Regions from separate parts of the Mesorhizobium sp. M0587 genome, predicted to be linked through region 1. Evidence: predicted binding sites of a transcription regulator. Region 1 holds the regulator's gene; each other region holds the start of a gene.

Region 1 (3,280 bases):
CGTGTACTCCTGTCGGCGGCTGTCGACGACCGGCCGTCCCTGTCGGGCGCATAGAGGCGCAAGAACAGGGTGAGCGCCCTGTTCGATCTTTGCTCGACTTCCGGCGGAGGCAGTTCCTCCAGGACCCCGACGATCCGGCGAACCTGAAGATCGCCGATCAAAAGACGGACGTAGATGTCGGCGGCTTCGGCAGGATCGTCACAGGCGATCAGGCCGTCCCGACTTGCGGTTCGAAGCAGGTCGCCAACAAGCGGCATTATGGTGTTGCGGCCGAATTGCGCGATCGATTGGCCAAGCGTGCCTGTATCGTTGACGTCGCCCGCCGCGGCGCGATTGAGCGCCACCGCCTTGTCGCCCGTCACCAGGGTCAGCAAGACCGGCCCTAGCAAGCCCAGGGTTTCGAGGGGATCGCGAGCCTGGTGAAGGGCGTCCTCCAGCAGCTTCCTTGCCTCTCCCGCATTGGCTTCGATCAGGGATCGAAACAGCACCTGCTTGTTGCCGTACCAGTTGTAGAGGGTTTCGTTCGACGCCGATGCCCGCTTGGCGATGGCAAGCAGGGACGCGCTTTTGTAGCCGGTTTCCCGGAGCACCGCGTAGGCGGCATGCTCTATCCGTGCGCGGCGCGCTGCCTGCTTCGGCGTGATCATTCATGTTCCTCCTCACAAACCGTATACTCTTATACGGTTTCGTCAAGCGAGCGGTAAGCAACGAGCAAAAAAGCGGCCCTTCGCGTCCTACGGTGCCTGGCCGCTTTCTGGCACGCAGTTGGCATTTTGGCTTCGTTTCGTTCACGAGCGACGGAGGTTTTTCGACCCGCCGAAACGCACCCGGCATCTGTCGGCAACACAGCTTGCGGGATTATGCCAAAAGTGGAGATCGATCGGCCCACAGGCCATTAACCGAAACAATTTCAATGGGCCCGAGCGCGCGTTGACGGCGGACCGCGCCTTTGGGATGCCGGTTGCGGGAGGCCACTTCGTTTCCGCAGCCTTAACAAATTCATTAAACTTTAAACAGTTGCGGAACACAACTGGAACAGATAGTGTTTGTTCTGGGTTTGTTTTTCTGATTCTGATTCAAACCCGTTGTTCAATGTCTTGGGGGCCGCCATGCTGACACGCAAGCAACATGAACTGCTGATGTTCATCCATGAACGACTCAAGGAAAGCGGCATTCCGCCCTCCTTCGACGAGATGAAGGAAGCGCTCGATCTCGCTTCCAAGTCCGGTATCCATCGGCTGATCACGGCGCTGGAGGAGCGCGGCTTTATTCGCCGGCTGCCCAACCGGGCGCGGGCGCTGGAAGTGCTGCGGCTGCCGGATTCGATCGCGCCGGGCCTCAATGCGGCAAAAAAATTCTCGCCAAGCGTCATCCAGGGCAGTCTTGGGCAAGGCAGCCTCGGCCGCCAGATCAAACCGGCGCAATCGCGGATGTCATCGGCTGGCAATGACGACGATGCGGTTTCCGCGGTGTCGATCCCGGTGATGGGCCGTATCGCCGCCGGTGTGCCGATCGATGCCATACAGCATCAGACGCATTCGATCTCGGTGCCGCCTGACATGATCATGGGTGGCGAACACTATGCGCTCGAGGTCAAGGGCGACTCGATGATCGAGGCCGGCATCTTCGACGGCGATACCGTCATCATCCGCAACGCCGACACGGCCAGCCCTGGCGAAATCATCGTAGCGCTGGTGGATGAAGAAGAAGCGACGCTGAAACGGTTCCGCCGCAAGGGAGCTTCGATTGCTCTCGAGGCAGCCAATCCCGCCTATGAAACGCGCATTTTCGGGCCAGACAGGGTCAAGGTGCAAGGCAAACTGGTCGGGCTGATCAGACGCTATTGAGGCGGCTGCGGTTTTACCGCTGGCTTGTCGGGTTTGTTGTAGGGCGGCAGCCCCCTCGCCTCGCGTGAAAATTTGCGTTGCGTGTGCCAAGGCCGGTATGGGCTGTCCACGGCGAAGCTGATTGTCGCTGGTGCGATCGCCGATTGGCGGTCGAAGAAGACGGCCGCACTGCCTTTGCGGGCGAGTTGCCGCTTGGTGACGACAAGCACCAGCGGGTTGTGACAGGGGTCATATGCCGTTGCATCATTGATGACGATCAGGTCGGCGAAACCGCAGGCTTTCCACGCATCCTTGCGGTCTTCGACATGCGCTATGATTGCACCCGATGAGTGCCTGGCGAGACAGACGCCTGATATGCAATAGAAAGGTGATCCCGGCGGCAGCCCGATGGAATCGGCGATGTCGAATTCGCCGTCTCCTTCGGTGAAGATTTCCGGCACGACGATGGTTTCGGATGTCAGGGCGCGTTTCCAGTTGTCGACGGTGAATTCGTTCGGGCGTGCCCGACTGACCGCAAGTTCGCCGCCGCCGATCGGCAGTGCGACCAGCCGCGCATCCTCCGAGATCAGCACATCCGGCGTGCGCGTATCGCCGACGATCAACAGACCGGCGAGCGCGAATGGAAGTGCTCCAAGCCGCAGCCATGTCGTTGCCATTGTCGCGATGACGAGGGCAATGGTCACCAACAGCACCGACTGCTGCGAAATCAGCCCGACGGCATCGACCGGCGAACGCTCGGAAATCCAGCTTGATATGGCGATCATGACAGTCAACCCCTTGCCCATCAGGTAAAGGGACGGCCCATCCAGCCCGAACGGCATCAACAGTGCACTGGCAACGGCCAGGAACATCACGAGCGTCACGATCGGCATGATGGCCAGATTGGCGAACAGGCTGAGCGGCGACACGCGCTGAAAATGCCAGATGGCGAAAAGTGCCGTGGCGCCGCCGGCGATGATCGACGTCATGGCAAGTCCGCCGGTCGCCAGCAGGAGTTTTCGCGTCAGGAAACCCGGCAGGGATCGCTTCGGCGGTGGCGGTCTGGTCTTTCCCGCACGGTGATCCGCCCAGCCGGCATAGGCGCCGACCAGCGCGGCGGTCGCGGCGAAAGACATCTGGAAACTCGGGCCGACCACTTCATGCGGCGACACCACGATGACGGCGATCGCCGAGATCGCCAGGTTGCGCATGGTCAGCGCCGCCCGATCGAACAGCACCGCGATCAGCATCACCGCCAGCATGATGAAGCTGCGCTCGGCGGCAACGACGACGCCCGAGATGACAAGATAGGCGGCAATCGAGCAAAGTGCCGCCACGGCGGCGTATTTCTTGACCGGCCGACGCGCTGAAAAATCCGGGAACAGGGCAAAGACGCCGCGCAGCAGGCCCATGATGGTGCCTGCGACCAGCGCCATGTGCAGTCCGGAAATGGA
Region 2 (3,280 bases), on a different contig from region 1:
CAGCGCATCCGACAATCTGTCTTCGATTTCGCGCGTCTTTTCCCGCCAGTGTGCCTGATCGGCCAGCCAGCCGGGCCGGTTCGACACGAATGTCCAGGTGCGGATCTGGGCGATGCGGTGCGACAGCGTGTCGATATCGCCCTCCGTTGTATCAGCGCGGCGCACCTGCTCGGCCATGTAATTCTCATCGACATGGCCATGCCGGGCGAGATCCTGGTAGATCGACGCAATGAGGTCGGCGTGCTGGGCCGGCGCGATCCTGCGGTAGTCGGGCAAGGCGCAGGCCTCCCACAACAGCGCCACGCGTTTGGCGTCGGTGGCAAGCGCGCGGATGTCCTCGTCACGCGACAGGTGCTCAAGCGCCTGTGCATCGACCGCCGGCAGCGCGCGCGTCAGCCCCTCGACCGGCGCGTTGGTCTCGATCGAGCGCTTCAGCGCGTCGAGGCTGGCGAAATCGAAACGGGCGGTGCGCCACTGCAGCACCTTCACCGGATCGAAATCGTGGCTCTCGATCTTCTTGACCAGTTCCTCGTCCAACGGATCGACCTGTCCAGTGACGCCAAAGGTGCCGTCGCGCAAATGGCGTCCGGCGCGCCCGGCGATCTGGCCGAGCTCGGCCGCGGTCAGATTGCGATACTGGTAGCCGTCGAACTTGCGGTTCTGGGCAAAGGCGACGTGGTCGAGATCCAGGTTGAGGCCCATGCCGATCGCGTCGGTGGCGACGAGATAGTCGACATCGCCGGACTGGAACAAAGCCACCTGGGCGTTGCGGGTGCGCGGCGAGAGTGCGCCGAGCACGACGGCGGCGCCGCCCTGCTGGCGGCGGATCAGTTCGGCGATGGCATAGACTTCGTCGGCGGAGAAGGCGACGATCGCCGTTCGCCGCGGCAGGCGGGTCAGCTTCTTGGATCCGGCATAGGCGAGATGCGACAGCCTTGGCCGCGTCACTACAGAGATGCCTCTCAGCAGGCGCTGCAAAATGCCGTGCATGGTGGCGGCACCGAGCAGCAGCGTTTCCTGGCGGCCGCGCAGATGCAGGATGCGGTCGGTGAAGATATGGCCGCGCTCGAGGTCGCCAGCCAGTTGCACCTCGTCGATGGCGACGAAAGCGGCGTCGGTCTCGCGCGGCATAGCCTCGACGGTGCAGACCGAATATCTGGCGCCCGCCGGCTGGATCTTCTCCTCGCCGGTGATCAGCGCAACCTTGTGGGCCCCGACTTTCTCGCAGACGCGGGTATAGACCTCCCGGGCGAGCAACCTGAGCGGCAGGCCGATGATGCCGCTCTCATGCGCCACCATGCGCTCGATGGCGAGGTGGGTCTTGCCGGTGTTGGTCGGCCCGAGAACGGCGGTCACGTCGCGACCGGTCAGGATCAGCGGCTCGGTGTGTTTCGGCTGGATGTTCATTGACCTGGAAATAGGGCTTTCTGGTCTCTCGTTGTCGGGAGCGCGCCCTGGGTGGCGCGTATGACAGGCGACACATAGGGATTTCGGGCGCGAAGCGAAAGCGGAATGTTCCGGCAGGGCTCAGAAGGCGTCCGTGTCAAGTTCCCGATTGGGTGCCGATTAACAGTTGGAACGAGTCTGGAACGAATCGGCGACGAATCAGTGACTCGCCGAGATTCAGGTTTTGTTCACGGCTATATGTGGATTTGGCGGGCACGAGTCTCACCACATGCTGAATCGTCGAACTGGCCCGTTTCATGCTTGGCGAGCCCTGTCGTTAACTTTTGCCGATAAGCGATCGCGGCGGCTTGGGCGTGCCGAACCAACATTATGAAATTGTTGATCTTTCCTAATCCGCGTTAAGGAATTTGTGGGCGATTCCGGCCGCTGTCGTTAACGTTGCGCTCAAAGCCGGAACGAAATGGCGACGAATCGGGATGGCCGGAATATTCCCGATCTGTTCACCCCAACATCTTGTGTTTCGAACAGCTTATCCACCGAGAATCCACAGGATTGCAAACAAGTTTCGCACAGGCGGCGCGGCCGCCATTAACCTTTGCGTGCCGGATTGGATCATCGCATGGCGGCGCGGCCTCCAGGCGACCTAGCCGCCATGAAAACGGAACCTGTTTTTCCCGCCCGTTTGTCGCTTTGCGTTGCCGGAGCATTGCTCAGGCGAAATACTGGCCGCCATTGGCCGTAATGGTCGAGCCGGTGATGAAGCCGGCATCCTCGGACGCAAGAAAGACGACGCAACGCGCGATCTCTTCCGGCTCGCCGAGCCGGCCGATGGGAATCTGCGGGATGATGCGCTCGTTGAGCACCTTCTCGTCGATCGCCTTGACCATTTCGGTGGCGATGTAACCAGGGCAGATGACGTTGACGGTAATGCCGGCGCGAGCGCCTTCCTGCGCGAGCGCCTTCGAAAACCCGATGTCGCCGGCCTTGGCGGCGGAGTAGTTGACCTGGCCGGCCTGGCCCTTCTGGCCGTTGATCGAGGAAATGGTGATGACGCGGCCGAACTTGCGGTCGCGCATGCCGCTCCACAGCGGATGCGTCATGTTGAAGACGCCCGAGAGATTGGTGTCGATAACCTCCTTCCACTGCTCGCGCGTGATCTTGTGGAACATGGCGTCGCGGGTGATGCCAGCATTGTTGACCAGCACCGAGATGGGACCAAGATCGGCCTCGACCTGCTTGATGCCGGCGGCGCAGGCATCGTAGTCGGCGACCGACCATTTGTAGACCGGGATGCCGGTCTCGGCCTTGAATTTCGCCGCCGCCTCGTCGTTGCCCGCGTAGTTCGCGGCAACCGCATAGCCGACGCTCTTCAGCGCCATCGAGATCGCCGCGCCGATCCCGCGCGATCCGCCTGTGACGATTGCAACCTTGGTCATATGTCCTCCCTTGGGTCGGAGGAGCGAATAGGGAGTAGCGAATAGCGAGTAGGGATTTGATGTCCCGCCGCGCTGACGCCATTCTTCCCCTATTCGCTACTCCCTATTCGCTATTCACTTCTTCTTTTAGAGCGCTTCGACGCACATGGCGACGCCCATGCCGCCGCCGATGCAGAGTGTGGCGAGGCCTTTCTTGGCGCCTCGGCGGCGCATCTCGTGGATCAGCGTGTTGAAGATACGGGCACCCGAAGCGCCGATCGGATGGCCGATGGCGATGGCGCCGCCATTGACGTTGACGATCGAGGGATCCCAGCCCATGTCCTTGTTGACGGCGCAGGCCTGCGCGGCAAAGGCCTCGTTGGCCTCGACCAGATCGAGATCGCCGACCGACCAGCCGGCCTTGGCCAGCGCCTTGCGCGAGGCGGGGATCGGGCCGG
Region 3 (3,280 bases), on a different contig from region 1:
TTGCCGGAATCCCAGTTCCACAGCAGCTTGCCGGTGGCGGCGTCGTAGGCGCGGATGACGCCGGACGGCTCCTGCGTCGAATAATTGTCGTTGACCGCCCCGCCGACGATGATCTTGCCGCCCGATATCAGCGGCGCCGAGGTCGAGTAGTAATAGCCCGACTTCGGATAGGGCATGTTGGCCAGAAGGTTCAGCGTGCCGCCCTCGGCGAAGGCGGGACAGACCTGCCCGTTGGCGGCGTCGAGCGCGATCAGCCGCGCATCGGACGTCGGCAGGTAGACGCGTGTCGCGCAGGGTTGCCCGGCGGCGCCGGCGGCATCGGCATAGTAGGATACGCCGCGGCAGGTCTGGTGCTGGCGGTCCTTGTCGAGCTTGACCTTGGGATCGTAGCGCCATTTCTCCTTGCCGGTCGCCGCGTCGACCGCGATGGCAAAATTGTGCGGCGTGCAGATGTAAAGCGTGTCGCCGATCTTGAGCGGCGTCACCTGGTAGGTGGTCTCGCCGACATCGTCCGGCCCTTTCACGTCGCCGGTCTGGTACGTCCATGCCGGCTTGAGGTTGGCGACATTGTCCGGCGTGATCTGGTCGAGCGGCGAATAGCGCTGGCCGAACTGCGTGCGGCCGTAATAGTGCCACTCCCCGGCCGGCACGTCATTGCCGAGATTGGCGTTGGGGACCACCTTGTCGGTGTCGAGTTCGCCGGCGATGTCCTTGGGATCCGTCGTCATCGAATAACCGGCGACCGCCAGCGAGGCGAGCACGGCCAGGATGAGCGGCGCGCGGCCGTCAGGCCCGGCAAGACCCCGCCTCGCCCATGGGGTCAACAGCCACAACGCCACAAGCACGATGATGCCGCCGCGCGGGCCCAACTCCCACCAGTCGAAGCCGGTTTCCCACACCGCCCAGGCAAGCGTGCCGATCACGATCGCCGCGTAGAGCCACAAACCGGTGGACCGGCGCCGGTAGAGCAGCCAGGCGGCGAGCAGGAAGGCGATGCCGACGACGATGTAGTACCAGCTGCCGCCCAGCGACGCCAACCAGATGCCGCCGGCGCCAAGCGCCAAACCGATGAGCAGAAGAATGAGGGAGGTGATGGTGACAGCCAAGATGATACTCCTTCGACTGTTGCGCCTGCGGCGCGGCCATGGGCAACCCGGCATTGCGCTTCTGCCCCGGACGCAACTTTCCCTCGCCTGCCCTGCCTGTCAAGCGTGGGTCATAAGCGGTTGAGCCGGCCTTTGTTCCCTTGGTAATGGCGGCCAGGCCGGTTGCCGCACAAGGTCTTGTGGCCGCATCAGGCACTTTACCCGGAACAAAACGTAGACACTTCTGGTCTTTCGCCCCCGAATCACTACATTCGGAGGGAAGATGTCCGGCTTTTCCGAAGACATGCCCTTTTTCGATGAACCCAATGCGCGGCCCACGGCCCCGTCGGGCATTGCCGCGCGCGCCATGGCTGCCCGCAGCGGCCAGAACAACGCGCCCGACTATCTCAAGGGGTTGAACCCCGAGCAGCGGCTGGCGGTGGAAACCACTGAAGGCCCGGTTCTGGTGCTTGCCGGCGCCGGCACCGGCAAGACCCGCGTCTTGACCACCCGCATCGCCCATATCCTCGCCACGGGAAAGGCCTTCCCGTCGCAGATCCTCGCCGTGACCTTCACCAACAAGGCCGCGCGCGAGATGAAGCAGCGCATCGGCATCCTGATCGGCGAAGGCAATGTCGAGGGCATGCCGTGGCTCGGCACCTTCCACTCCATCGGCGTCAAGCTCTTGCGCCGCCACGCGGAACTCGCCGGCTTGCGCTCCGACTTCACCATCCTCGACACCGACGACGTCGTGCGGCTGATCAAGCAGTTGATCCAGGCCGAGGGGCTCGACGACAAGCGCTGGCCGGCCAAGCAGTTCGCCCAGATGATCGACGGCTGGAAGAACAAGGGGCAAGGTCCAGCCGACATCGCCGAGGGCGACGCGCGCAGCTTCGCCAACGGCAAGGGCCGCGAGCTCTACAAAGCCTACCAGGAGCGGCTGAAGACGCTGAACGCCTGCGACTTCGGCGATCTTCTCTGCCATCCCATCCGCATCCTGCGCGCCAATCCGGATGTGCTGAAGGAATACCACAAGCGCTTCAAATACATCCTCGTCGACGAGTACCAGGACACCAACACCGCCCAATACATGTGGCTGCGGCTTTTGGCGCAGCGGCCCGATGTCGGACGCGCATCAACGTCGACGGATTTGCGATCGGCCGAAGGCCGCAAGCCCGACCGGGCGTCCGAGCCGTTGCGAGGCCCGCGCGGAGGGCCCGCGCCGGCAGGCGCGGAACAGCCCGTGAGCGAAAACAAAGTCAACATCTGCTGCGTCGGCGACGACGACCAATCCATCTATGGCTGGCGCGGCGCCGAGGTCGACAACATCCTGCGCTTCGACAAGGATTTTCCCGGCGCCACCATCATCAGGCTGGAGCGCAACTACCGCTCCACCGCGCACATTCTCGGCGCCGCCTCGCACCTCATCGCTCACAATGAAGGCCGCTTCGGCAAGACGCTGTTCACCGACCGCAACGAACCGGAGGACGCCAAGGTCAACGTCCACGCCGCCTGGGATTCCGAGGAGGAAGCCCGCGCCATCGGCGAGACCATCGAGGCCTATCAGCGCCAGAAGCACAATCTCAACGACATGGCGATCCTGGTGCGCGCCTCTTTCCAGATGCGCGCCTTCGAGGACCGCTTCATCACGCTCGGCCTGAATTACCGCGTCATCGGCGGCCCGCGCTTCTACGAGCGCATGGAAATCCGCGACGCACTGGCCTTCTTCCGCGTCGTTGCCAATGGCGGCGACGACCTCGCTTTCGAGCGCATCGTCAACGTGCCCAAGCGCGGGCTGGGCGAAGCCACCATCCGCCAGATCCACGACACGGCGCGCGCGCTCCGCATCCCGATGCTGGAGGCGGCGGCGACGCTCGCCGAGAGCGACGAGTTGAAGCCGAAGCCGCGCGCCGCCTTGCGCGAGGTCGCGGCCAATTTCGAGCGCTGGCAGAAGGCACTGGAAACCAAGCCGCACACCGAACTCGCCGAGACCATTCTCGAAGAGAGCGGCTACACCGACATGTGGAAGAACGACCGCTCGGTCGAGGCCCCCGGCCGGCTGGAGAACCTGAAGGAACTGATCCGCTCGATGGAGGAGTACGAATCGCTGCGCTCCTTCCTCGAACATGTCGCGCTCGTCATGGATGCCGAGCAGAATGCCGAGCTCGACGCGGTCAGCATCATGACGCTGCATT

The links. Region 1 encodes LexA, which represses DNA repair genes until DNA is damaged. Its sites were predicted from a motif close to TGTTCNNNNTGTGTTCNG; they were not measured.
Region 2: NKI49_RS11790 (helicase-related protein) is a predicted target of LexA. The motif match lies at 1,575-1,592, and genes of this name have one in related genera.
Region 3: NKI49_RS21605 (ATP-dependent helicase) is a predicted target of LexA. The motif match lies at 1,309-1,326, and genes of this name have one in related genera.

Annotation. Positions count from the first base shown of each region.
Region 1 covers NZ_JAMYQP010000060.1:3,650-6,929, forward strand. Annotated here, with positions in the region: gene NKI49_RS31040 (TetR/AcrR family transcriptional regulator) at 1-647, opposite strand, end outside; gene lexA (transcriptional repressor LexA) at 1,110-1,847, shown strand; gene NKI49_RS31050 (ComEC/Rec2 family competence protein) at 1,841-3,280, opposite strand, start outside.
Region 2 covers NZ_JAMYQP010000010.1:20,821-24,100, reverse strand. Annotated here, with positions in the region: gene NKI49_RS11790 (helicase-related protein) at 1-1,407, opposite strand, end outside; gene phbB (acetoacetyl-CoA reductase) at 2,118-2,843, opposite strand; gene NKI49_RS11780 (acetyl-CoA C-acetyltransferase) at 2,970-3,280, opposite strand, start outside.
Region 3 covers NZ_JAMYQP010000025.1:70,802-74,081, reverse strand. Annotated here, with positions in the region: gene NKI49_RS21610 (glucose/quinate/shikimate family membrane-bound PQQ-dependent dehydrogenase) at 1-1,106, opposite strand, end outside; gene NKI49_RS21605 (ATP-dependent helicase) at 1,369-3,280, shown strand, end outside.